DNA from 2 places in the Comamonas sp. Z1 genome. Region 1 is predicted to be linked to the other one. Evidence: predicted binding sites of a transcription regulator. Region 1 holds the regulator's gene; the other holds the start of a gene.
The links. The regulator NrdR, encoded in region 1, represses ribonucleotide reductase genes. The targets are predictions, from matches to a motif close to CACNANATNTNGTG.
Positions count from the first base shown of each region.

Region 2: the regulator NrdR is predicted to act here: its motif matches at 8,984-8,997, upstream of FSY45_RS04050 (ribonucleoside-diphosphate reductase subunit alpha).

Region 1 covers NZ_VOQT01000009.1:50,754-62,466, reverse strand. Annotated here, with positions in the region: gene FSY45_RS16630 (DUF748 domain-containing protein) at 1-664, opposite strand, end outside; gene FSY45_RS16625 (lytic transglycosylase domain-containing protein) at 1,534-2,367, shown strand; ZMP/ZTP riboswitch at 2,483-2,637, shown strand; gene glyA (serine hydroxymethyltransferase) at 2,673-3,920, shown strand; gene nrdR (transcriptional regulator NrdR) at 3,942-4,418, shown strand; gene FSY45_RS16610 (bifunctional UDP-sugar hydrolase/5'-nucleotidase) at 4,564-6,399, opposite strand; gene aroC (chorismate synthase) at 6,450-7,547, opposite strand; gene FSY45_RS16600 (hypothetical protein) at 7,615-7,881, shown strand; gene FSY45_RS16595 (CBS domain-containing protein) at 7,963-8,415, opposite strand; gene FSY45_RS16590 (O-acetylhomoserine aminocarboxypropyltransferase) at 8,669-9,967, shown strand; gene FSY45_RS16585 (DUF4303 domain-containing protein) at 9,983-11,482, shown strand; gene FSY45_RS16580 (alpha/beta fold hydrolase) at 11,511-11,713, shown strand, end outside.
Region 2 covers NZ_VOQT01000002.1:137,464-149,176, forward strand. Annotated here, with positions in the region: gene FSY45_RS04005 (hypothetical protein) at 1-81, shown strand, start outside; gene FSY45_RS04010 (DUF1266 domain-containing protein) at 78-785, shown strand; gene FSY45_RS04015 (C40 family peptidase) at 853-1,431, opposite strand; gene ffh (signal recognition particle protein) at 1,743-3,134, opposite strand; gene FSY45_RS04025 (inner membrane protein YpjD) at 3,622-4,428, shown strand; gene FSY45_RS04030 (PP0621 family protein) at 4,425-4,670, shown strand; gene FSY45_RS04035 (PAS domain-containing sensor histidine kinase) at 4,675-6,480, shown strand; gene FSY45_RS04040 (sigma-54 dependent transcriptional regulator) at 6,528-7,994, shown strand; gene ampD (1,6-anhydro-N-acetylmuramyl-L-alanine amidase AmpD) at 7,987-8,616, shown strand; gene FSY45_RS04050 (ribonucleoside-diphosphate reductase subunit alpha) at 9,121-11,713, shown strand, end outside.

The sequences.
Region 1 (11,713 bases):
CGTTGAGATCGAAAGCCAGATGCGGCAGCACCTTGATCTCGCGCTTGGAGGCCAGATTGCTGATGAAAGGAATGCTCAGTTGCAAGTCCTTGAGCTCGTGCTTGCGCTGCACAAACTCGTCATTGAGCTCGATACGGCCGTCGCGCACTGCAATGTTGTAGAGCGCAAAGCTCAGGGGCTTGGACGGCTCTTCGTCCTCAGGCTCGGAGAGCCTGGCAATCACATCGTCGATATCGAGCTTGCCCAGTGAATGCTGGGTCAGTCGCACCACCGGCGCATCGACCTCGATCGCATCCAGCACAGGAGCGAGCCTGAACAAGGACTGCGCGCTGGCATTGATGAAGATGCGCTTGATCTGCAGCTGTGGCTCGGCGGCAGACTTCAGATCTTTCTGAGCCGCCGAGCCCTCTGGATGCGCAGTTTCAGCTACTTTTTTTATAGCCTTATCGATCACCAGTTCGTGCAAGGTGATGGACATGGCCCAGGGCGCAAACTCGATCTTGCCCACATGGACGCCGCGCCCCAGCTTCTCGGCGGCCCGTTTTTCCAGCTGGCTTTTGGCCACCCAGGGCACTACCGCCCACAGCAACAGCCATAACAGCAAAAGAGCAAGAACAGACCAGATCAGCCGACGAAGCCAGCGATTCGATGTGAGCAAGGACATGGGCAATTGTTATTGATGCAGAGATTGAAAGCCTTCCAAGACTCTCAGGGGCGGGACCCGCCGCGCGCCCGGAACACCACTGTACCTTGAGCGCACCTGGTGTATCTAGATTGCGCTCTATATATAGATAGATGCAAGAGGCGTTTCCAGGGAGAAGTTTGCGCCATAGGAATGCCGACCAGAGGCAGATGCGCGCGAAAAATGCAAACAATGCGCTACAGGAAAAAGACAACGCTGGAAATGACAAAGCCCGGAAGTGGCGAAACCGACTTCCGGGCTTTACGGCCGGTACCAGACCGGGCCGTTTTTCGCGGATCAAGGAGGGTGTGGTCCTTGCCGCTGGAAGCAACGATTGCTCCCTTTTGTGCCTCAAGCGAAGATAAAGAGCAAGTGCCAACAACCCATGGAATCAAAGGCCTCGGCGGAGTTTGCTTTTCCTTTCCTTTGGCAAGCACCTGCAACGTGCAGGCAGATTCACTATATCTGTGCTCGCGTAGGGCTACCAGGCTTTTTGCACTTTATTTCGCCTTGATGACAAATAAAACGATGTGAGCGTATACACCTCTTGAATCCGTGATTTTTTGCTGTAATTTTTTGAGAAAGCTGTACATTCATACAGTTTTTATATAATTTTAAAATCTAAAAAGTATTTTTGTTAGTGTTGACTGAATATTTAGAGCGCTTCTAGAATCCGCCAGCGCTCGAAATGAGCGTTTTTTGTTTCCGCTGCCTCACGACTGAGCAGACCGATCGGCGCCCCAAGGGGCGCTTTTAATCGGCCCGCAGCAAACCTCATCGGCCAGTTGTCCTGGTTGCACTGCGAGATTGATCCGGTGCGACCTCGGGCGATAGCCAAGAAAGGACAAGCTATGCCAGCGTCAGGAAAATTAATCGCCTCTGCGCGAACGTTGGGCCATAAGACGGCCCACGGTTTTCTTGCTCTTACTCACAACGGTTTCGCCCTGCTGGGCTTGGCCGTGGCCATTTCGGCCCTGATTCTGATCTCTCGTCCGGACCTGCGTCTGGCCGGTGCAACCGAGCTGCGCGAGTGGCTCGACACACGCCTGCCCGCCAGCACCGTGGTGGCTACCGCCGAAGTGGAGGAAGCCCCTGCTTCCGCCAACATCGTCGTCGCCAGCGACCGCGCCACGGCCGTCAACCCCAAAAACCTGCCCAAGGAGCAGGCGGCTGTGGCCTACTGGCTCAGCAAAAAATACCGGGTGGCGCCCGAGCCGATTGCAGCCCTGGTCAGCGAAGCCTATGTCCAGGGCAAAGCCAACAAGCTGGATCCGACGCTGATTCTGGCCATCATGGCCATTGAATCGAGCTTCAACCCGTTTGCCCAAAGTTCGGTCGGTGCCCAGGGCCTGATGCAGGTGATGACTTCCGTGCACACCGACAAGTACGAAAGCTTTGGCGGCCAGCACGCGGCCTTCGACCCAGTGACCAATCTCAAGGTCGGCGTCAAGGTGCTCAAGGAATGCATTGCCCGCGCCGGCTCCATCGAGGGTGGCCTGCGCTACTACGTGGGTGCAGCCAATCTTCCTTCGGACGGCGGCTATGCTGCCAAGGTGCTTGCCGAACACCAGCGCCTGCGCCAGGGCGTGGGCCTGCAGGCCAGCCCGCTGATGACGGCCAAGTCCGACGAAGCCACCAAGGTCTCTCACGCTCAGCAAGTGGCACTGGCCAATTCCAACCTCTAAGCGACAGACCCCTGCATTTTTCAAGCTGGCTCCGGCCAGCTTTTTTTATGCCCCGGCCAGGTCCTGCGGGAAAAACGGGCATAGGTTCTTCAGCCATGCCAGCTCAGCTACACTAGCGGGTGTACGCAACTGGCGATAGGCGCAGAATTTTCTGCCGCTGACGTGGAATCCGGCAGACTGCAAGGTCTGTGAACCACCGGGGAGCGTACCGCCCAGAGCCGCAGCGACTGCAGCCTGCAAGCGTTTCAGCCGTTCGCCTGGGCAGCCCTTGGCCTCAAGGGAATTTCTAAGTTCACAGGACTGCCATGTTTCAACGCACCGATACCGTCGCGAAAGTCGACCCCGAACTGTTTGCAGCTATTGAAGCTGAAAACCATCGCCAGCAAGAGCACATCGAGCTGATTGCCAGCGAGAACTACTGCTCGCCCGCCGTGATGGAAGCCCAGGGCTCCCAGCTGACCAACAAGTACGCCGAAGGCTACCCCGGCAAGCGCTACTACGGTGGCTGCGAGCATGTGGACGTGGTCGAGCAACTGGCCATTGACCGCATCAAGCAGATCTTTGGCGCCGAAGCCGCCAATGTGCAACCCAATTCCGGCTCTCAGGCCAACCAGGCTGTGCTGATGGCTTTCGCCAAGCCAGGCGACACCATTCTGGGCATGAGCCTGGCCGAAGGCGGTCACCTGACCCACGGCATGGCGCTGAACATGTCCGGCAAATGGTTCAAGGCCGTCTCCTACGGTCTGAATGCCGACGAAGCCATCGACTACGACAAGCTCGAAGAGCTGGCCCGCGAGCACAAGCCTCGCATCATCGTGGCTGGTGCTTCCGCCTATGCCCTGCGCATCGACTTCGAGCGCTTCGCAAGAATAGCCAAGGAAGTCGGCGCCATCTTCTGGGTGGACATGGCCCACTATGCCGGCCTGATCGCCGCAGGCGTGTACCCCAACCCCGTGCCCCACGCCGACGTGGTCACCACCACAACCCACAAGAGCCTGCGCGGCCCTCGTGGCGGCGTGATCCTGATGAAGGCCGAGCACGAGAAGGCCATCAACAGCGCCATCTTCCCCGGCCTGCAAGGCGGCCCCCTGATGCATGTCATCGCAGGCAAGGCCGTGGCCTTCAAGGAAGCCCTGACTCCCGAGTTCAAGGCCTACCAGGAACAGGTCGTGAACAACGCCAAGGTGTTTGCCGAAACGCTGACCGAGCGCGGTCTGCGCATCGTCTCCGGCCGCACCGAAAGCCACGTGATGCTGGTGGACCTGCGCGCCAAGGGCATTACCGGCAAGGCTGCCGAAGCGGCCCTGGGTCTGGCTCACATCACCGTGAACAAGAACGCCATCCCCAACGACCCCGAGAAGCCTTTCGTGACCAGCGGCATCCGTATCGGCACGCCCGCCATGACCACCCGTGGTTTCGGCGAGGAAGAAGCCCGCATCACTGCCAATCTGGTGGCTGACGTGCTGGACAAGCCCGAAGACGAAGCCAATCTGGCCGCCGTGCGCGCCAAGGTGGCCGCGCTGACCGCCAAGTTCCCTGTCTACAGCAAGTAATTCCTGCTGCGCTGAGCTGTCATGAAGTGCCCCTTCTGCAACCATCCGGACACGCAAGTGGTTGAAACCCGCGAGTCCGAGGACGGGGGCTTCATTCGCCGCCGCCGCCGCTGCGGCGGCTGCGACAAGCGCTTCACGACCTACGAGCGCCCCGAGGTCAGCTTTCCGACCGTGGTCAAGAGAGACGGCCGCCGTATCGAATACGAGCGCGCCAAGCTGCAAGGCTCTTTTCAGATCGCGCTGCGCAAGCGCCCCGTGAGCACCGAACTCATAGATGCCGCCATAGAGCGAATCGAGGACAGGTTGCTCAATCTGGGCCAGCGTGAAATCGATTCCAGCCGCCTCGGCGAGCTGGTGATGGATGAACTCAAGGGCCTGGACAAGGTCGGCTATATCCGCTTTGCCAGCGTCTACCGCAGCTTCGAGGATGTGGACGACTTCAAGAACATCATGGATGAGGTTCGCAGCCCCAAGGCCAAGGCCGCCAAAAAGCCCTAGGCCTGGCCCTGACCGCCATGCCATGCCAAAAGCCACCCTCGGGTGGCTTTTGTTTTGCGCGATTGACGGCAAGCATTTGCTATGAAATCATGAGCTTCATGCGCATTATTTCAAAGGAAATCAAATAGATATCTATCTTGTTTCCTTAATGAACGCGCGTAATACGCTCCTTTAAAGGTAGCGCCATCGGCCCGCTGCGGCTTTGTTCGCGTACATGCTCGGCCAGGGCATCCAGATCCGGCATGCCACCCACCACGTCGATGCCTTGCGTGAAGATACTGAAGTTGTCGCCGCCGCTGCCCAGATAGCTTTGCAGTCCCACGCGGTAGCGCTGTGACATCTCGAGCAATCGACCGTTGAGGCGCAGCTCGCTCACGCGCCGACCCGCGGGCTGGCTGCGGTCAAAGCGGTAGCTGAAGCCCTCGGACACCTGCAGAATGCGCGGCGCATTCACGGTGTTGCTGCCGCTGTCGAACTGCTGCTCCAGCGCCTGGCGAATCTGCTCGCCCGTCAGGCCCATCACCATCAGCGTATTGCCGAACGGCTGAACGCTGAACAACTGTCCATAGTTCACGCTGCCGTCAGCCGCAGGCAGCAGGTCGGCGCGCACACCGCCGGGGTTCACAAAGGCCAGTTGTGCCCCACCCGCTGAGGCATCGCGCGTGGCCGCGAGTATGGCGTCGGCCACGATGCGCCCCATCACGCTTTCGCCATTGGCTTGCGTCATGCGGCTGACAGGTCCGGCCAGCCGCCCTGCAACGGCCTCGGCCAGCGGCCGGGCCGCAGCCTTGTAACGAGCAACCAGCGCCGCCACTTCGGCATCGGCATCAAAGACTACAAACTCGGGCTGCAAGCTCACCATGCCGCCAACGCTGCGATAGCCCTCGCCCTGCACGATGGTCTGGTGCGCCGACTTGCGGCTGACGCGGCCGGTGCGCGCATCCACCGAGAGCCGGATTTCGGTCAGCAGCGTGCCGTACTGGCCGGCGCTGGTCAGCAAAAAGGGCTTGCGGGGATTCACCCTGGCGTAATCGCAGATATAGGAGCGATGGGTGTGACCGGAAATCACCACATCGACCTCGCTGGAGAGCTGCTCCAGAATCGGCACGATGGCACCGGACAGACCTTGGCAGCTATCGTCCTGCAGGCCCGAAGTGGTGGCCCCGCCCTCATGGATCAGCAGCACGATCACATCGGCGCCCTGCGCACGCAGCTGTGGAATCAGCGCATTGGCCGTCTGTGCCTCGTCGGCAAACCTCAGCCCCCTGACCCCGCTGGGCCGCACCATATGCGGCGTGTTCCTGAGCGTCATGCCGATGAAGCCCACGCCTATGCGCAGACCGTCTTGCTCGAAGAACTTCACCCCGGTCGCCGGAAACAGCGACCGGCCGTCGCCGCGCAGCGTATTGGCCGCGAGAAACGGGAACTGCGCACCCCTGAAAGGCTGGTTGATCTGACATGGCTGCTTGCTGGTGAACTTCTCGCAGCCCCCATGCTGCATGCGCAGCAGCTCGGCCACGCCCTGGTCGTATTCGTGATTGCCGGTGGCCGCGAAGTCCACCCTCATGAGGTTGAGCACCTCTATCGTCGGCTCATCGAGAAACAGCGCGGAGACCATGGGCGAGGCCCCGATCATGTCCCCGGCCGTGACCAGCGCCACATGGCGGCTGGCCTGGCGGCGCTGGGCGATGGCCCGGGCCATGTAGGCAACGCCACCAGCGGGCACGGCAATGTTCTGTCCCTGCGCGTTCTGGGCCGTCACGGCCAGTCCGGGCGGCTCCAGATGGCCGTGCAGGTCATTGAAGCCCAGCACGGTGATCTCCATGCTGGCAGGCCTGAGCGCACCGCCACCGCAAGCACTCAAAACCAGCACGAACAGCCCAGCGCACATGGGGCGGAAGGCATTGCGAAAAGCACAACGCCAGCCTGGCGACAGGGCGCGAGACTGGCGTTGATCCGGTTTTTTGTCAGTTGCAACCATCAGACTCTCCTGAGTCAGAGGTTTTAACGCACAAAAAGGTCTAGGTGATGTCAGCTGGCCGAGGCAGGAATCGGAGCCAGGCCGGAATCCACATCGGCATTCTGCGCGCGGTGGCGCAGCGCATGGTCCATCACCACCAGCGCCAGCAGCGCCTCGGCAATCGGCGCGGCGCGGATGCCCACGCAGGGGTCGTGGCGCCCCTTGGTGATGACTTCGGTGCTCTGGCCGTGCACGTCTATGGACTCACGCGGCGTGATGATGGAGCTGGTGGGCTTGATGCCGATGCGCACTTCCAGATCCTGGCCGGTGCTGATGCCGCCCACGATGCCGCCCGCGTTATTGCTGCGGAAACCCTCGGGGCTCAGCGAATCGCCATGCGTGGTGCCGCGCTGGGCCACGCTGTCAAAGCCCGCGCCGATCTCCACGGCCTTGACGGCGTTCAGACCCATCATGGCGTAGGCGATGTCGGCGTCCAGGCGGTCATACAGGGGCTGGCCCAGGCCGACCGGCATATTGCTGGCGTTCACACGCAGCGCCGCGCCGCAGGAATCGCCGCTCTTGCGCAGCTGCTCCATGTATTCCTCGAAGCGGCTCACATCGGCCACGGGCGCGAAAAAGGGGTTGTTCGGCACATGCTCCCAGCTCTCGAAACCTATGGGCAGCTCGCCGATCTGGGTCATGCAGGCGCGGAACTCGGTGCCGAACTTTTCCTTGAGCCACTTCTTGGCCACGGCACCCGCAGCCACGGTGGGCGCCGTCAGGCGTGCCGAGGAGCGACCGCCGCCGCGCGGATCACGGATGCCGTACTTCTGGAAATAGGCATAGTCGGCATGACCGGGACGAAAGCTCTGCGCGATATTGGAGTAATCCTTGCTGCGCTGGTCGGTGTTGCGGATCAGCAGCGCAATCGGCGTGCCCGTGGTCTTGCCTTCGTAGACGCCGGAGAGAATCTCCACGGCATCGGGCTCGTTGCGCTGCGTGACGAACTTGCTGGTGCCGGGGCGGCGTCGATCCAGATCATGCTGGATGTCCGCCTCGCTCAAGGCCATGCCCGGAGGGCAGCCGTCAATCACACAGCCAATGGCCGGACCGTGGGACTCACCGAAATTGGTGACCGTGAAAATTGTGCCGAAGGTATTGCCGCTCATAGGCTGCCGATTATCGTTGAAGTGATGATTGACGGCTGCACACTGTCCTGCCTAAAGTCTTTTCACCATGCTCAAACTTGCGTTTATTCTGGCCTCGGCCCTGGTGTCCGTGGTGATCGGCGGCGTCGGCGGTCTGCTGTTCTTCGAATTTGCACCGTCGCGCTGCGCGGGCCAGTATGCCTGCGGCTACGGCAAGGCCGCGATCGGCATGATGGTGGGCCTGGGTGTCGCCTTGCTGTGCTTTGTGGGGCTTCTGCTCAAGGGTCTGCACAAGGCAAAGCCGCCAACGACTGTATTGCAGAGCCCGCACAGCCCAGCCGACCGACAGCCATAAGGCAGCGCTGCGTCGCCTGCAGAGCACATCAGGCTGGACATGAAAAACCCCGCCTCGGCGGGGTCTGCAGCAAAGGCTGGCTTATTCGGCGCCCTGGCGCTCGCCTTCGGGCCAGTCGCGGATATAGGCCTTGAGCATGCGGTTCTCGAAGTTCTGGCTGTCCACCACGGCCTTGGCCACGTCATACAGCGAGATCACGCCCATCAGCATGCGCTTGTCCATCACGGGCATGTAGCGCGCATGGCGGTCCAGCATCATGCGGCGCACCTCGTCCATATCGGTTTCCATGGTGCAGGTCATGGGCGCGTCGTCCATGGCGCCGCGCACGGAGATGTTCTCCACGCCGCCGGTCTTCACAAAACCCTGGATCACTTCGCGGAAGGTGAGCATGCCCACCACATCGCCGTGATCCATCACGACCAGCGAGCCGATGTCCTTCTCCGACATCACCTGCACCGCCGCGGCCAGGCTTTCGTCGGGCGACACCGTGTACAGGGTATTGCCTTTGACGCGCAGGATGTCACTAACTTTCATTGCTGTTCTCCGAATCTGTTTGGCACGCTGTGGCAGCTTTTGTCCTGCATGTGTCAGCACATGCGGCATCGCTTTGCACAGAATGCAGGTGCGTGCACAAATATAGCCCACAATGGCTTGCATTGAGAAAAACTAAATCAATGACGAAACATATGAATTTCCACATATTCATTCGTCTATCCGACCAAATAGATATTTGATTGCGTGCTCGATCACACATTGCGTCGATCAAAACCAGCCATGGAGACAAAACATGCCCGGCTACTCTGACCCCGGCTTTGACACCCTGAGCCTGCATGCAGGCGCCCAGCCCGACCCCGCCACCGGCGCACGTGCCGTACCCATCCACCTGACCACGTCCTTTGTCTTCGAATCCAGCGACCACGCGGCAAGCCTGTTCAATCTGGAGCGCCCCGGTCACGTCTACAGCCGCATCTCCAACCCCACCAATGCAGTGCTCGAGCAGCGCGTCTCGGCCCTGGAAGGCGGCGTGGGCGCGATTGCCGTGGCCAGCGGCCAGGCGGCGCTGCACCTGTCGATTGCCACGCTGATGGGCGCGGGCAGCCATATCGTGGCCAGCACGGCGCTGTATGGCGGCTCGCAGAACCTGCTGCACTACACGCTGGCGCGCTTCGGCATAGAGACTACCTTCGTCAAGCCAGGCGACATCGATGGCTGGAAGGCTGCGGTGCGCCCCAACACCAAGCTGTTCTTTGGCGAGACCGTGGGCAACCCCGGACTCGATGTGCTGGACATTCCCACGGTCAGCCAGATCGCCCACGAAGCCGGCGTGCCGCTGCTGGTGGACTCGACGCTGACCTCGCCCTGGCTGATCAAGCCTTTCGAGCATGGCGCGGACATCGTCTACCACTCGGCCACCAAGTTCCTGTCCGGCCACGGCACGGTGATCGGCGGCATCGTCGTCGATGGCGGCAGCTTCGACTGGGAAAAATCGGGGCGCTTTCCCGAGCTGACCCAGCCCTATGACGGCTTTCATAACATGGTGTTCAGCGAGGAGTCCACCACCGGCGCCTTCTTGCTGCGCGCCCGCCGCGAAGGCCTGCGTGACTTCGGCGCCTGCATGAGCCCGCACAGCGCCTGGCTGATCCTGCAAGGCATCGAAACCCTGCCGCTGCGCATGGAGCGCCATATGCGCAACACCGAAAAAGTGGTGCAGTTCCTCGCCAGCCACCCTCTGGTCAGTCGCGTGGGTCACCCCATGCTGGAGACCCACCCCTCGCACGCTCTGGCCAGAAAGCTGCTGCCGCGCGGCGCCGGCTCGGTGTTCAGCTTTGACATTGCCGGCAACCGCAACCAGGGCAAGAAGTTCATCGAAACGCTGAAGGTCTTCAGCCATCTGGCCAATGTGGGCGACTGCCGCTCGCTGGTGATCCACCCCGCCAGCACCACGCATTTCCGCATGAGCGACGAGGCTCTGGCCCAGGCCGGCATCGGCCAGGGCACGATCCGGCTGTCGATCGGCCTGGAAGACGCCGACGACCTGATCGACGACCTCAAGCGTGCGCTGAAGGCGGCCGAGAAAGCAGCCTGAAAGCCCTGAACAAACATGGTTGCCACAACTTCTGCATCGCTGGACTGGAAGCAGTTTGAACAGACTTTATTCAGCATCTACTGGCAAGATGCTCAGGCGTTCCTTGCCGCGAACCCTCAAGAAAGCATCTACGCACTGGCACTGAACGGCCTGTATCGCGAGCAGGACGGCCCCATTTACCTGCCCACGCTGTCTGCCAATAGCGAGCAGGCCTATTCACAAATGGTGAATGTCCCCGAGCCGCAGGGTCGCTTGTCCGAATTCGACCTGGATACCGGCCAGTTGGGCAGTCTGCGCTGGAACCCGCCGGATTGGGAATGGGAGGAGCTGGATTCGGCCTCGGACTCTCAGGAGTTGGAGCGACTGGAGCAAGCCTTGCTGGCCGAAGCCAATAAAAGCACGCCTGCCCACTGGTTGCGTACCGAGGCGCATCTGATCAAGGCGCTGACCCGCATCTGCAAGCAACTGACCAAAGCCTGCCAAAAATCGCCCTGGTCCAGCCAGCTCACTCCAGAGTTTGCGGTGCTGATCTATGTGGAAGACACTCAGGAATGCGAAGCCATGGCACGCGAGAGCATGGGGGAGGCGCGCTTTCTTGCATTGTTTCCCAGCCATGACCAGCAAGCGCAAAGACGCGCCAGAGTTGCCGCGCTCTCCCCCGCTCAACAGCTGCAATACCATCTGAGCTGTCTTGAAGGTATCGGGTGCCCGGAACTGCGACTGAGCCGCAAAGAGGCGCAATTGCTGGGCGAAGAGGCCGAGACTGCGCTGCTTGCCATGGATCACAGCCAGGTGGCTCATGCACTGCTGCCCATGCTGACTCGGCCTGGCAAACAGTGGCGTGCGGCCATGTTGCTGGCCCAGATGGCTTACCGGGACGAACAGGTACTGACTGCACTGCGTCAGCAGGTTCAGGCCCCCGTCCACAGCCCCAGGGAAGAAAGCGAGCGAGGCTGGTGCGCCAGTGCCTTGGGGTCGCTAGGTGACCAGGAATGGCTGCAGCAGCAAATAGGCGCCACGGCCGTGCCTGTAGACAGAATCGCGCAAGGCATTGCCTACCCCTACCGCGCCTGGAACAGCAAGCCAGGAACCACGGCCCTGCACCTTGACTATGCGCCGCTGGAGCGAGCACTGGACCTCAAGCATCCGGCCTTGACCCGGGCGCTGAATGAAGAGCTATCACCCGGAACCGGTTATTGCAGCCTTCGGGTTGAGGATTTGGAGCAAGCCCTGCTCGCTCTGCAGTCCGTTCACGCTCTGGTGCGCGTTCATGCGGCTTGCATCATGGGAGAGCGAAGCCTTGGGGCCGCCGCGGGCAGGCGCATCACTCCTGTACTGGCACAAGCCCTGAGTCACGACCGCAACGAAGGCGTACGTTATCAGGCCATGCTGGGCCTGCGGTATTGGAAAAAAGCCAGCGCAGTGCAGCGCGCCACGATTGAGCATGCCGCTGAACACGATGCCAGTGACCACATACGCGAACTGGCTCAGCAATGGCTGAATGAACACTGCTGAGTCACAAAGAACAGAACCGGAGACAAACATGCAAATCAATGTGCAAGGCGCAGACATCTACGCCTACACCGGCGGCAAGGCTTTCGACGCAGCCAAGCCCACGGCCATTTTCATCCACGGCGTGCTCTGCGATCACAGCGTCTGGGCGCTGCAAAGCCGCTACATGGCCAATCACGGCTGGAACGTGCTGGCCATCGATTTGCCTGGCCATTGCAAAAGCAGCGGCCAGGC
Region 2 (11,713 bases), on a different contig from region 1:
CGCATGCCCAAATCCGCCGCACTGAAACAGAGCTTGCTGATGGCCAGAAAGCGTCCCGGTCGCCCAGGAGTTCGCACATGAGCGGATGGACGATCTTTCTGCTCATCGTGGCCCTGATCTACTGGGTGCTGCGCGGCGGCTTCAAGCGCCTCAAGGAGGCCAAGCAACGCGGCGACATCATCAGCTACCAGGCGGGCAGCCAGGAGCGCAACTGGGCCCTGGCCCTGGCCCACCCCATGGCCTACCACGCCATGCAAGGCGGCTTTGCCAGCGATCTGCATGGCGCTGACGATGCGCTGGCCAGACAGCTGCGCCCCATGATCCTGCACCATCTTGGCCTGCGCACCGACCTCAGCGACGAACAGGTGCGCCAGCAACTGCCCGACGCACTGCGCCAGCGCTGGTTCATGCTGGATCTGCAGCGCCTGCAGCGCAGCGACGACGTGCGCGCCGCAATGGCGTTTGCCTGCGCGCGCGTGACCTTTTTTGTGCGCAGCGCCAGGCTGCTGGAATGGACGGACGAAGCCCTGCATTGGGATATCCTTCAGCTCAACGCCCAGCGCGCCCAGCAATGCTTCGACAGCTGGCTTGCTTTCGGCCAGGCCTATGCCCAGGGCCGCGCTCAATGGCTGGCACAAGGCCGCAGCGATGTGCTGGGCAAGGCTTTCACGACCGAAGAAGTGGCGCAATGGGTGACGCAGGAGCAGCACCCCTGGCATGCGATGAGCTGGAATCTGCCGCTGGCCGGCGATGAGGCAAAGCCCGCCCCCGAGCCTGCGGCATAAGTGCGGGCCCCCCGCAAAAACCGAGGGACTGCCAGGCAGTCCCTTTTTACATCCGCGGCGCAGGCGTTCAGGCAAAGATGCTTCGGGCTTCCGTGAATCGCTTGGCGAAGTACACATTGTCCATGCGTACCCGCTGCACCGTTCCGCCGCTGGACGGCGCGTGCACAAACTGTCCGTTGCCCACAAAAATTCCCATATGGGAATAGCGCCCGCCCAGAGTGTTGAAGAACACAAAGTCGCCGCGCATCAGATCGCGTCCGTCCACCGGGTTGCTGGCCTGCGCCCATTGCGATGTGGTGCGGGGCAGGCGCATTTCCGTGATGCCCCCCACGGCCCACTGAATCAGGCCGCTGCAGTCAAAACCGCCTTCAGGCGAGTTGCCGCCATAGGTGTATGGCGTGTTGACCACCAGCATGGTGCGCGCCAGCAGCGACTCGCGCAGCTCTGCATCCAGACTCAGGGCATTGGCCGGGCGCACGGAAGATCCGCCTTGCGCAGCAGGCCGGGGCTTGTCTTTGGTGGTTGAACACCCTGCCAGCACCGCAAGCAGCGAACCCGCCAGCATCAGCGCGCCGCGGCGCTCCAGACATTGAGGCAGAGGTTGCCGCTGGCCCGCCTCCATGAAAGTCCTGTCTTGTAGCTTCATGGAAAGGCATGTTCTCAGAAAGCCGCCCATACAGCCACCTTCTACCCACAATTACTGCGCTTCTTTACAAAAAAGTGAGCTGCTCTCGCTTGTCATTCCTTTGATTCAGATGCATTTCTCATCCAAACCCATGAACAACAAGCGCAAGCAGCTCACTTTATATAGATCGCTGATCTCAAACCAAGCACACCCCAACTCAGGGACAGCGAGCAAGAGCCTATGCCGGCCGCGCCGCCTCGCAGCGAGGCTGTCGTCCCCCTTGGGGGCGCCCGGCCAGGGGAAGCCGCGCAGCGGCTCAGGGGGATCAAATATCAGAACGGCAGCTTGGGCATGCCGCCGCCGCCCATCATGCCCTTCATGGCCTTCATGCCGCCCATCTTCTTCATCATCTTCATCAGACCGCCGCCCTTGAACTTCTTCATCATGGTCTGCATCTGCTCGAACTCCTTGAGCAGGCGGTTGACTTCCTGCACCTGCACGCCGGCGCCGTCGGCAATACGCTTTTTGCGCGTGGCCTTGATCAGGGCGGGGTTCTTGCGCTCCTTGAAGGTCATGGAGCAGATGATGCCTTCCTTGCGCTTGATCTCGCGCTCGGCCTTATCCATGTCGACCTGACCGGCCTTGCCGGCCAGCTCGGCGGGCAGCTTGTCCATCAGGGTCGAGAGACCGCCCATCTGCTTCATCTGCTGCAGCTGGGCCAGAAAGTCGTTGAGGTCGAAGCCGTCGCCGCTCTTGAGCTTCTCGGCCATCTTCTGCGCGGCTTCCATGTCCACGCCCTTGGTGACCTGCTCGACCAGGGCCACGATGTCGCCCATGCCCAGCACGCGCTGTGCGTGGCGGTCGGCATCGAAGACTTCCAGGCCGTCGATCTTTTCCGAGACACCGGCGAACTTGATGGGCGCGCCCGTGATCTGGCGCACCGACAGCGCAGCACCGCCGCGCGAATCGCCATCGAGCTTGGTCAGCACGATACCGGTCAGCGGCAGCGCTTCCTTGAAGGCCTTGGCCGTGTTGACCGCATCCTGGCCCTGCATGGCATCGACCACGAACAGGGTTTCGACGGGCTTGAGCGTGGCGTGCAAATCCTTGATTTCGGCCATCAGCAGCTCGTCGATGGCCAGACGGCCGGCCGTATCCACCAGCAGCACATCGAAGAAGTGCTTTTTGGCGTAGTCGATCGCGGCCACGGCGATATCGTGGGGCTTCTGGTCGGGCGTGGAGGGAAACCACTCGGCGCCAGCCTGGGCCGTCACGGTCTTGAGCTGCTCGATGGCTGCGGGGCGATACACGTCTCCCGAAACCGTGAGCACCTTTTTCTTGCGCTTTTCGATCAGATGCTTGGCCAGCTTGGCCGTGGTGGTGGTCTTGCCGGCGCCTTGCAGACCCGCCATCAGAATGACGGCAGGAGGCTGGGCGTTGAGGTTGATGTCGGCCACGCCTTCGCCCATGGTCGCCGCCAACTCCTTGTTGACGATGGACACCAGCACCTGGCCGGGCTGCAGCGAGCTGATGACTTCCTGGCCCAGCGCCTTTTCCTTGACGCGGGCGATGAAGTCGCGCACCACGGGCAGGGCCACGTCGGCCTCCAGCAAGGCCATGCGCACTTCGCGCAGCATGTCCTGCACATTGGACTCGGTGATGCGGGCCTGGCCGCGCATCTCTTTGACAAGGCGCGAGAGTTTATCGGTGAGTGCGGAGGCCATAAGCAAAAAGCATTCGAAAGTTATGGAAGGACGGGAGTCGTGCGCGAGCGCGCAGCACGACTCTCCGGGCAGCTTGCGGACCCAGCTCAGGCGAGGCGAAGCTGCATGAACAGGCATTTTACCCGCTGCCCTTGATTGACGATGCCCCGCAGGCTTGTCCGTGATCTGCCTCAGGCGTGCAAGGTCGCTGCGCCCTGCCCCACAGCTCCCTCGGAAAAGAGAGCAGGCCGGTCCTGAATGGACCTGAATCGAGCTCTCCTGCAAGTCCTGGCTCGTGGCGCAGGACTGGCCGGCTGGGCGGGAGGACTGGAGACATCGCCCGGCAGGAGAAAATCCTTGAAGAACGGTCTCGAAAGTCGACGATCTGCTCGCAAGCGCTCAAACCCACGCTCATGACCGGGTTCAGACAGTGCTTTATGCACAAAATTGCCGGACGGCAGCGGCCTGCAAAAGATGAGTGCGGGCCAGCGGCACTATCATAGAAAGCATGCTCTCCCAACCGCTCACCGCAGCTGGCCCCATTGGCTGGATCCTGGCCATGGCCGCAGCCATTGCCTACGCCATTCCTGCACTTGCCACCCAGCACCTGCAAGAAGCCGGTGCCCGTCGCTGCCTGCGCCTGGCCTGGGCACTGCATGCCCTGCTGCTGGGCTGGGGTCTGCTTGGCGAGCTGCCGCACTTCGGCTTTGCTCCTGCACTCTCTATCACTGCCTGGCTGGTGCTGACCGTCTATGTGGTGGAGCAGCAGCTCTATCCGCAGCTGCGCTCGCGCTGGCCTCTGTCCATGCTGGGCAGCGTGGCCGTGCTTCTGGCCGTGGTGTTCCCCGGCACACCGCTGCACGTCAACGCCTCGCCCTGGCTGCCGCTGCATCTGGCTCTGGGTATTGCTTCCTACGGCCTGTTTGCCGCAGCCGTCGTTCATGGCGCGCTGATGAGCCATGCCGAGCGGCAGATGCGCCAGGGCGGCGACCATGACAGCGGACTGCCGCTGCTGACGCTGGAGCGGCTGACCTTCCGTTTTGTCGGAGCAGGCTTTGTGCTGCTGACCGCCACACTGGCCGCAGGCTGGCTGTTTGGCGAGCAGCTCTACGGCAAGGCATGGGTGTGGAATCACAAATCCATTTTCTCCCTGCTGTCCTGGCTGGCATTTGCCGTGCTGCTGTTCGGCCGCAAGCGATTCGGCTGGCGCGGCCAGAGCGCCGTACGTGTTCTTTATATCGGCGCCATCTTTTTGCTGCTGGCCTATGCCGGCTCGCGGTTTGTGATTGAAGTCCTGCTGGAGCGCGCAGCATGAAGTATTTGCTGGTCCTGCTGGTCGTGGTGGTGGCTGTCGGAATCTGGCGCAGCAAACGCCGCGCTGAAGTGGCCGAGCAGACCAGGCCTGCCAGCCCCCCCAAGCAGGCACAGACCATGGTAGCTTGCGCTCACTGCGGCCTTCACCTGCCGCAAGCAGATGCCGTGAGCGACGCCTCGGGCAAGATCTTCTGCAGCGCGGAACACCGCCGCCTGGCCCAGCAAGACACTGCCCGCCACTGACCGCATGGTGAACTCCGCCTCGCCCTGGCAGCACACCGCCATCCCGCTCGATGAAGCCATCAGCCGGCGCGCGGACGCCAGTCTCAACGCCCCGTTCGTGCGCCTGTGGCAGGCCTTCCTCAGCGGCCGCGTGCTTCTGGCGCTGGCCCTGGTGCTGCTGCAGACGCTGAATCTGCAGCTGCAGAACATCAGCTCTCCCCTGGCCTGGCTGATCTGCTTCACCTATCTGACGCTGACCGTCGTGCTGCGCCTGGCTGCCGGACGTCATTTGCCGGCACCTCGCGCAGCCCTGCAATGGCTGCCCGTGATCGGCATCGACATTGCGGCGATCTTTCTGCTGCAGATCTTTCAGGTCGGCTCGCTCAACTACACCGCGCTGCTGGCCATTCCCGTCCTGATCTCCTCGGCGCTGGGCGGACTGATGCTGGCCTTTGGCACCACGGCCAGCATCACACTGCTGACGCTGGCCTACACCTTCTGGCAATACCATGGCGGGCTCAACGACGGCGCCCAGTCTTACTACCAGACGGCGTTTTCCTGCGCCGGCTATTTCTGCGTGGCCTATCTCACGCACGAGCTGGCCAAGCGTGTCCGGCGCGAGCGTTCCCAGGCCCTGTTCAACCGCTTGCGCACCCAGACCCAGGAGCAGGTCAACAGTCTGGTGATCAACCACTTCTCCGACGGCGTGCTGGTGGTCGACTCGAGCTTGCTGGTTCTGCAGGCCAACCCAGCTGCCTTGCAGCTGCTGGGCCTGCCCATAGATCACCCCCAGCCTTTTTCCCTGCAGGCCCACAGCTGGTGGGAGCCGCTGGCGCATTCAACACAAGCCAGCTTTGCCCATGCCCGCCCGCTGTCCGCCACGATTCACCTGCAGGCTCATGAACGACACGGCGCCACGGGCATGCATGTGCGCACACGCATCACCGAAGTTTCGGCGCCCTATCTGGACGAGGGTCCGCAGGCGCAAGCCAGCCACTCGCTTTGCGTCATGTTTCTTCACGACCTGCGCGAAATGGAAGCGCAGCTGCGCACCGAAAAGCTGGCTTCCATGGGCCGTATGTCGGCTGCCGTGGCCCACGAAATACGCAACCCGCTGGCCGCCATCACCCAGGCCAATGCGCTGCTGGCCGAAGACCTGGCGAGCCAGCCCGGCCCCCAACAGCTATGCCGGATCGTGGGGCAGAACGCCGACCGACTGGCCCGCATCGCCGAAGAAATCCTCAACCTGGCGCGCGTGCAACAGGGCGCAGAAACCCATCAGGGCCAGTCGTTGCCGCTGGACACCCTGCTGGCCCAGATCAGCCATGAATGGCGCACACAGGCCGCTCCGCCGCGCCAGCTTCTGCTGCGGCTCAATGCAACGGCCCGCCATATCCTGTTCGATGAAGAGCATCTGCGCCGCGTGCTGATCAACTTGCTGGACAATGCCCAGCGCCACCGCAGCCATGCCGGCAATGAGGCGGGCCTGCAGTTGATCAGCGGCCACGGGCCCTTGAACGGTCAGATCCAGGGTCTCGCACCGCAGGACGACACCTGCTGGTTCATGGTCTGGAGTGATGGAGCGCCGCTGGAGTCCAGCGTCGAGCGCCATCTGTTCGAGCCGTTCTTCTCCTCTCAAAGCCGCTCCAGCGGCCTCGGACTCTATATATGCCGCGAGCTGTGCCAGCGCTACGATGCCTCCATCAGCTATCAACGCCTGGCTCGCAGCACACCGCAAGGCGAGGTGAACGGCAATGCCTTTATCGTGACTCTGCGCAGCGGCCCTTCATCCCTCGCGAGCCACTCCCTGTTTGACTCGATCATGGTGTAAGCCCAGTGACATCATCGCCTCACTCATCCGCAGCGGCCAGCATTCTCGTGGTCGATGATGAACCGGATCTGCGCACGCTCTACGAGCTGACCTTGTTGCGGGAAGGCTACCGCGTGGAAACCGCGGGCTCGGTCCAGGAAGGCATGACTCAGTTGCAAGGCCGCAATTTCGATGTCTTGATTACCGATATGCGCCTGCCCGACGGGATCGGCATGGAGCTGCTGCTGCAGCTGCGCGATCAGTCGCGCAGCGAGCGCTGCATCGTCATGACGGCCTACGGCTCTGCCGAAAACGCCGTCGAGGCCCTGCGCGCGGGCGCGTTCGACTATCTGACCAAGCCCGTGGACCTGCGCCAGTTCCGTCAGGTCGTGGCTTCGGCCGTGCAAGGCATTGGCGCAGTGCCCAAGCCCGGCAACCCGCAGGCCAGCGACAGCTCGGCCGCCAGTGGTACTGGTGCGGGAACGCCAGCTGGCGCCCTGGAGGCTCTGGTTGGCAAATCTCAGGCCATGCAACTGGTCAAGCAGCGCATTGCCAAGGTCGCCAAAGGCATGGCTCCCGTGCTGATCCACGGTGAATCCGGCACGGGCAAGGAACTGGTGGCACGCGCCCTGCACGGCTGCAGCCAGCGGGCCGGCGGGCCCATGGTCGCAGTCAACTGCGGCGCCATTCCGGAAAGCCTGCTCGAAGCCGAGTTCTTCGGTGCCCGCAAGGGCTCCTACACCGGTGCCACGCAGGACAGGCCCGGCTACTTCCAGGCCGCGCAAGGCGGCACCTTGTTTCTCGATGAAATCGGCGACCTGCCCCTGGCCATGCAGGCCAAGCTGCTGCGCGCCATTCAGGAGCGCAAGATTCGTCCGCTGGGCAGCACCCAGGAAGAAGCCGTCGATGTGCGCATCGTCAGCGCCACCCACCGCGATCTGGTAGCGGAAGTGCAGGCAGGCAATTTCCGCCAGGACCTGTTCTACCGCCTCAATGTCATCGAAATCGAGCTGCCCGCGCTGCGCGAGCGCCGTGAAGACCTGGGCCAGCTATGCCAGGCTTTGCTGCAAAAGCTGGCCCGCGAGTCCGGACTGGCTACGCCGGAGCTGGACGACATCAGTCTGAGCCAGATAGCCCGGCTCCCGCTGCCTGGCAATGTGCGCGAGCTGGAGAACGTGCTGCACCGCGCCATTGCACTGGGCGAGGAAGGCCCGCTACGTCTGCCCGAATCCGGCGTGCCGGCCGAGTGCGCTGGTGTGGTGGCAGCGGCTTCCTCGGGCGCTTGGGCATCGAGCGCACCGCCGCCGCAAGCTCAGCACGCAGGCAGTCCGGCCACGCTGCCGGAGGATCTGCAAGGCTGGCTTGATGAGCAGGAGCGCAGCATCCTGGTCAGAGCCCTGCAGGACAACGGCTTCAACCGCACAGCCACGGCGGCCAGACTGGGCATCAGCCTGCGCCAGATTCGCTACCGCATCGACCGTCTGGGCATAGACCTTCCGGCCGAAGGCAGCAAACACCAGAGCGATAATGTCTGATTCCACGCCTCTTTCCTCCTCCCTGGCCCAGCCCTGGCAGGCCGGCTGGTATGGTGCGGCGCGTCAGCTGAGATCTCCCAATTTCGGCCCTCGCCCCGCGGATGCGCAGATCGATCTCGTCGTCATCCACTCCATCAGCCTGCCTCCGGGCCAGTACGGTACAGGCGCGGTGCAGCAACTGTTCACCAATCAGCTGGACTGGGACGCCCACCCCTATTACCAAGGCATTCGCGGCCTCGAAGTCTCGTCGCATTTCTTTATCACGCGCCAGGGCGAGATCTGGCAGTTCGTCAGTTGCGACGACCGCGCATGGCATGCCGGCGTGAGCCAGTGGCGCGGGCGCGAGCGCTGCAACGACGACTCCATCGGCATCGAACTCGAAGGCCTGGAAGGACTGAGCTTTGAAGCTCCGCAGTACCAGGCCCTGCAGCAGCTTTGCATGGCCATCGCGGCGCACTATCCGGTGCGCTACATTGCCGGGCACGAGCACATCGCACCCGGACGCAAGCAGGACCCCGGACCCGGTTTCGACTGGCAGCGGCTGCAGCAGCAGCTGGCCAGCGCAGACAGCACCCGAAGCTGGGAATTCCCTCCCAGTGCTGCAGCCTCAGGCGCGGCCTGAAATCTTCATAGCACCTACCGCCTTTCAGTACTCGATTTCATACATATTCGCAGCTGAAATCCTGTACCAGCAAGCGCCATGCGCTCCTCATTTTGAGAATCCCAAGCATCCATCGTTGCGGGGCTCGAAACGGCATGTCAATGGCGCGCGTGCAACAACTGTCGCCTGCATCAAACACGCAAATTTTTTACATATTTCCGGCCCGATCTGCCGCCGCGCGCAACCGCGCCGCAGGCCTTTATTCATGCGGGATGAAGTCATTTTTGCGGCTGTCAAGCGGCGCTCGAAATGCCAGATTCAGTAGTTTCATCAGGTCGCTCGGATTTAAGCGCGATACACTACCGGTAGTGTTTTGAAGAGCCTCAGACCCCATATCTAGTGTTTACAAGTTGTGCACACCCTGTGCAAACCATGTGTAAACCGAGGCGCCGAATCGTGTTTTTGATGGCCTGCCCACAGTGCAGGCCTTTGTCTGCCTATCCACATACTGACTCAGAGGAACTTATGCAAGAAGCGTTGAACTCACTGCCTTCTGCCGCACCTGCCGGTGCAGCCAATTCTTCCTCCCCCAATGACAGCTATCAGATCATCCGCCGCAGCGGCGATGTGGTGGCTTTCGCGCCCCAGAAGATTGCCGTGGCCCTGACCAAGGCTTTCCTGGCTGTGCGCGGCGCACAGGGCGCGGCATCTGCCAGCGTGCGCGACACCGTCAACGAACTGACCGAAGGCGTGGTGCGCGCACTGGTGCGCTCGCGCCCCGATGGCGGCACCTTCCATATCGAAGATGTGCAGGACCAGGTCGAGCTGGGCCTGATGCGCGCCGGTCACCAGGACGTGGCCCGTGCCTATGTGCTGTACCGCGAGCGCCGCAACCAGGAACGTGCCGAGCAGAAGAAGGCCGCCGAAGTGGCCGCCGCTGCCGCCGCCAAGCCCGTGCTGCATGTGACCGACAACGGCCAGCGCGTGCCCCTGGACCAGGAACGCCTGGAGGCTCTGATCGTCGCTTCCTGCCGCAATCTGAATGCCGACATCCAGTCCGCGCCCATCGTGGCCGAGACCCTGCGCAATCTGTACGACGGCGTGCCTCTGGCCGAGGTCTACAAGGCGTCCATCCTGGCCGCCCGTACGCTGATCGAAAAAGACCCCGACTACACCTACGTCACCGCCCGCCTGCTGCTGCACACCATCGTGCGCGAAGTCATGGGCCGCGACGTGCAGCCCGCAGAAATGCAGGCTGCCTATGCCGACTACTTCCCCGGCTTTGTGCAAAAGGGCGTGGACAACGAGCTGCTCAACCCCGAGCTGCTGAACTACGACCTGCCCCGTCTGGCCAAGGCTCTGAAGGCCGAGCGCGACGAGCAGTTCGACTACCTGGGTCTGCAGACCCTGTACGACCGCTACTTCCTGCACGTGCGCAAGACCCGCATCGAGCTGCCCCAGTCCTTCTTCATGCGCGTGGCCATGGGCCTGGCGCTGAATGAGCCCGACCGCAACGCCCGTGCCATCGAGTTCTACGAGCTGCTGTCGTCCTTCGACTTCATGTCGTCCACCCCGACGCTGTTCAACAGCGGCACGCTGCGCTCGCAGCTGTCGTCCTGCTACCTGACCACCGTGCCCGACGACCTGGACGGCATCTACGAATCCATCAAGGAAAACGCCCTGCTGTCCAAGTTTGCCGGCGGCCTGGGCAATGACTGGACCCGTGTGCGTGCCCTGGGCTCGCGCATCAAGGGCACCAACGGCGAATCGCAAGGCGTGGTTCCCTTCCTCAAGGTGGTCAACGACACGGCCGTGGCCGTGAACCAGGGCGGCAAGCGCAAGGGTGCGGTCTGCACCTATCTGGAATCCTGGCACCTGGACATCGAAGAGTTCCTGGAGCTGCGCAAGAACACCGGCGACGACCGCCGCCGCACCCACGACATGAACACGGCGAACTGGATTCCCGACCTGTTCATGAAGCGCGTGATGGAAAAAGGCCAGTGGACCCTGTTCTCGCCCGCCGACGCTCCCGATCTGCACGATCTGTACGGCGAAGCCTTCGAGAAGGCCTACACCGCCTATGAAGCCAAGACCGACAGCGGCGAGCTCAAGCTGTTCAAGCGCGTGCCTGCCGTGGATCTGTGGCGCAAGATGCTCTCGATGCTGTTCGAGACCGGCCATCCCTGGATCACCTTCAAGGACCCCTGCAACATCCGCTCGCCCCAGCAGCACGTGGGTGTGGTGCACTCGTCCAATCTGTGCACCGAGATCACGCTCAACACCAGCGACACCGAAACTGCGGTCTGCAACCTGGGTTCCGTGAACCTGGTCCAGCACATCAAGGACGGCAAGATCGACCACGACAAGCTGCGCAAGACCGTGAACACGGCCATGCGCATGCTGGACAACGTGATCGACATCAACTACTACGCCGTGCAAAAGGCCAAGGACTCCAATCTGCGCCATCGCCCCGTGGGCATGGGCCTGATGGGTTTCCAGGATGCGCTGTATGAAATGCGCACCGCCTACGCCAGCCAGGGCGCCGTCGAGTTCGCCGACGAGGCCATGGAAGCCATCTGCTACTACGCTTACTGGGCGTCGACCGAGCTGTCCAAGGAACGCGGCACCTACTCCACCTTCAAGGGCTCGCTGTGGGATCAGGGCATCCTGCCCCCCGACACCCTGAAGCTGCTGGAAAAGGCCCGCGGCGGCTATGTGGAAGTGGATCGCTCCGCCAAGCTGGACTGGGACGCCCTGCGCGCCAAGATCGCCAAGGACGGCATGCGCAACTCCAACTGCGTGGCCATTGCTCCCACCGCCACCATCTCCAACATCGTGGGCGTGGATGCCTCGATCGAGCCTTCGTTCGGCAACCTGTCCGTGAAGTCCAACCTGTCTGGCGAATTCACCGTCATCAACCAGTACCTGGTGCGCGACCTCAAGCGCCTGGGCCTGTGGGACGACGTGATGGTCATGGACCTCAAGCATTTCGACGGCTCGCTACGCGCCATCGACCGCGTGCCGCAAGAGATCAAGAATCTCTACGCCACCGCGTTCGAAGTCTCGCCCGAATGGCTGGTGGAAGCCGCCTCGCGCCGCCAGAAGTGGATCGACCAGG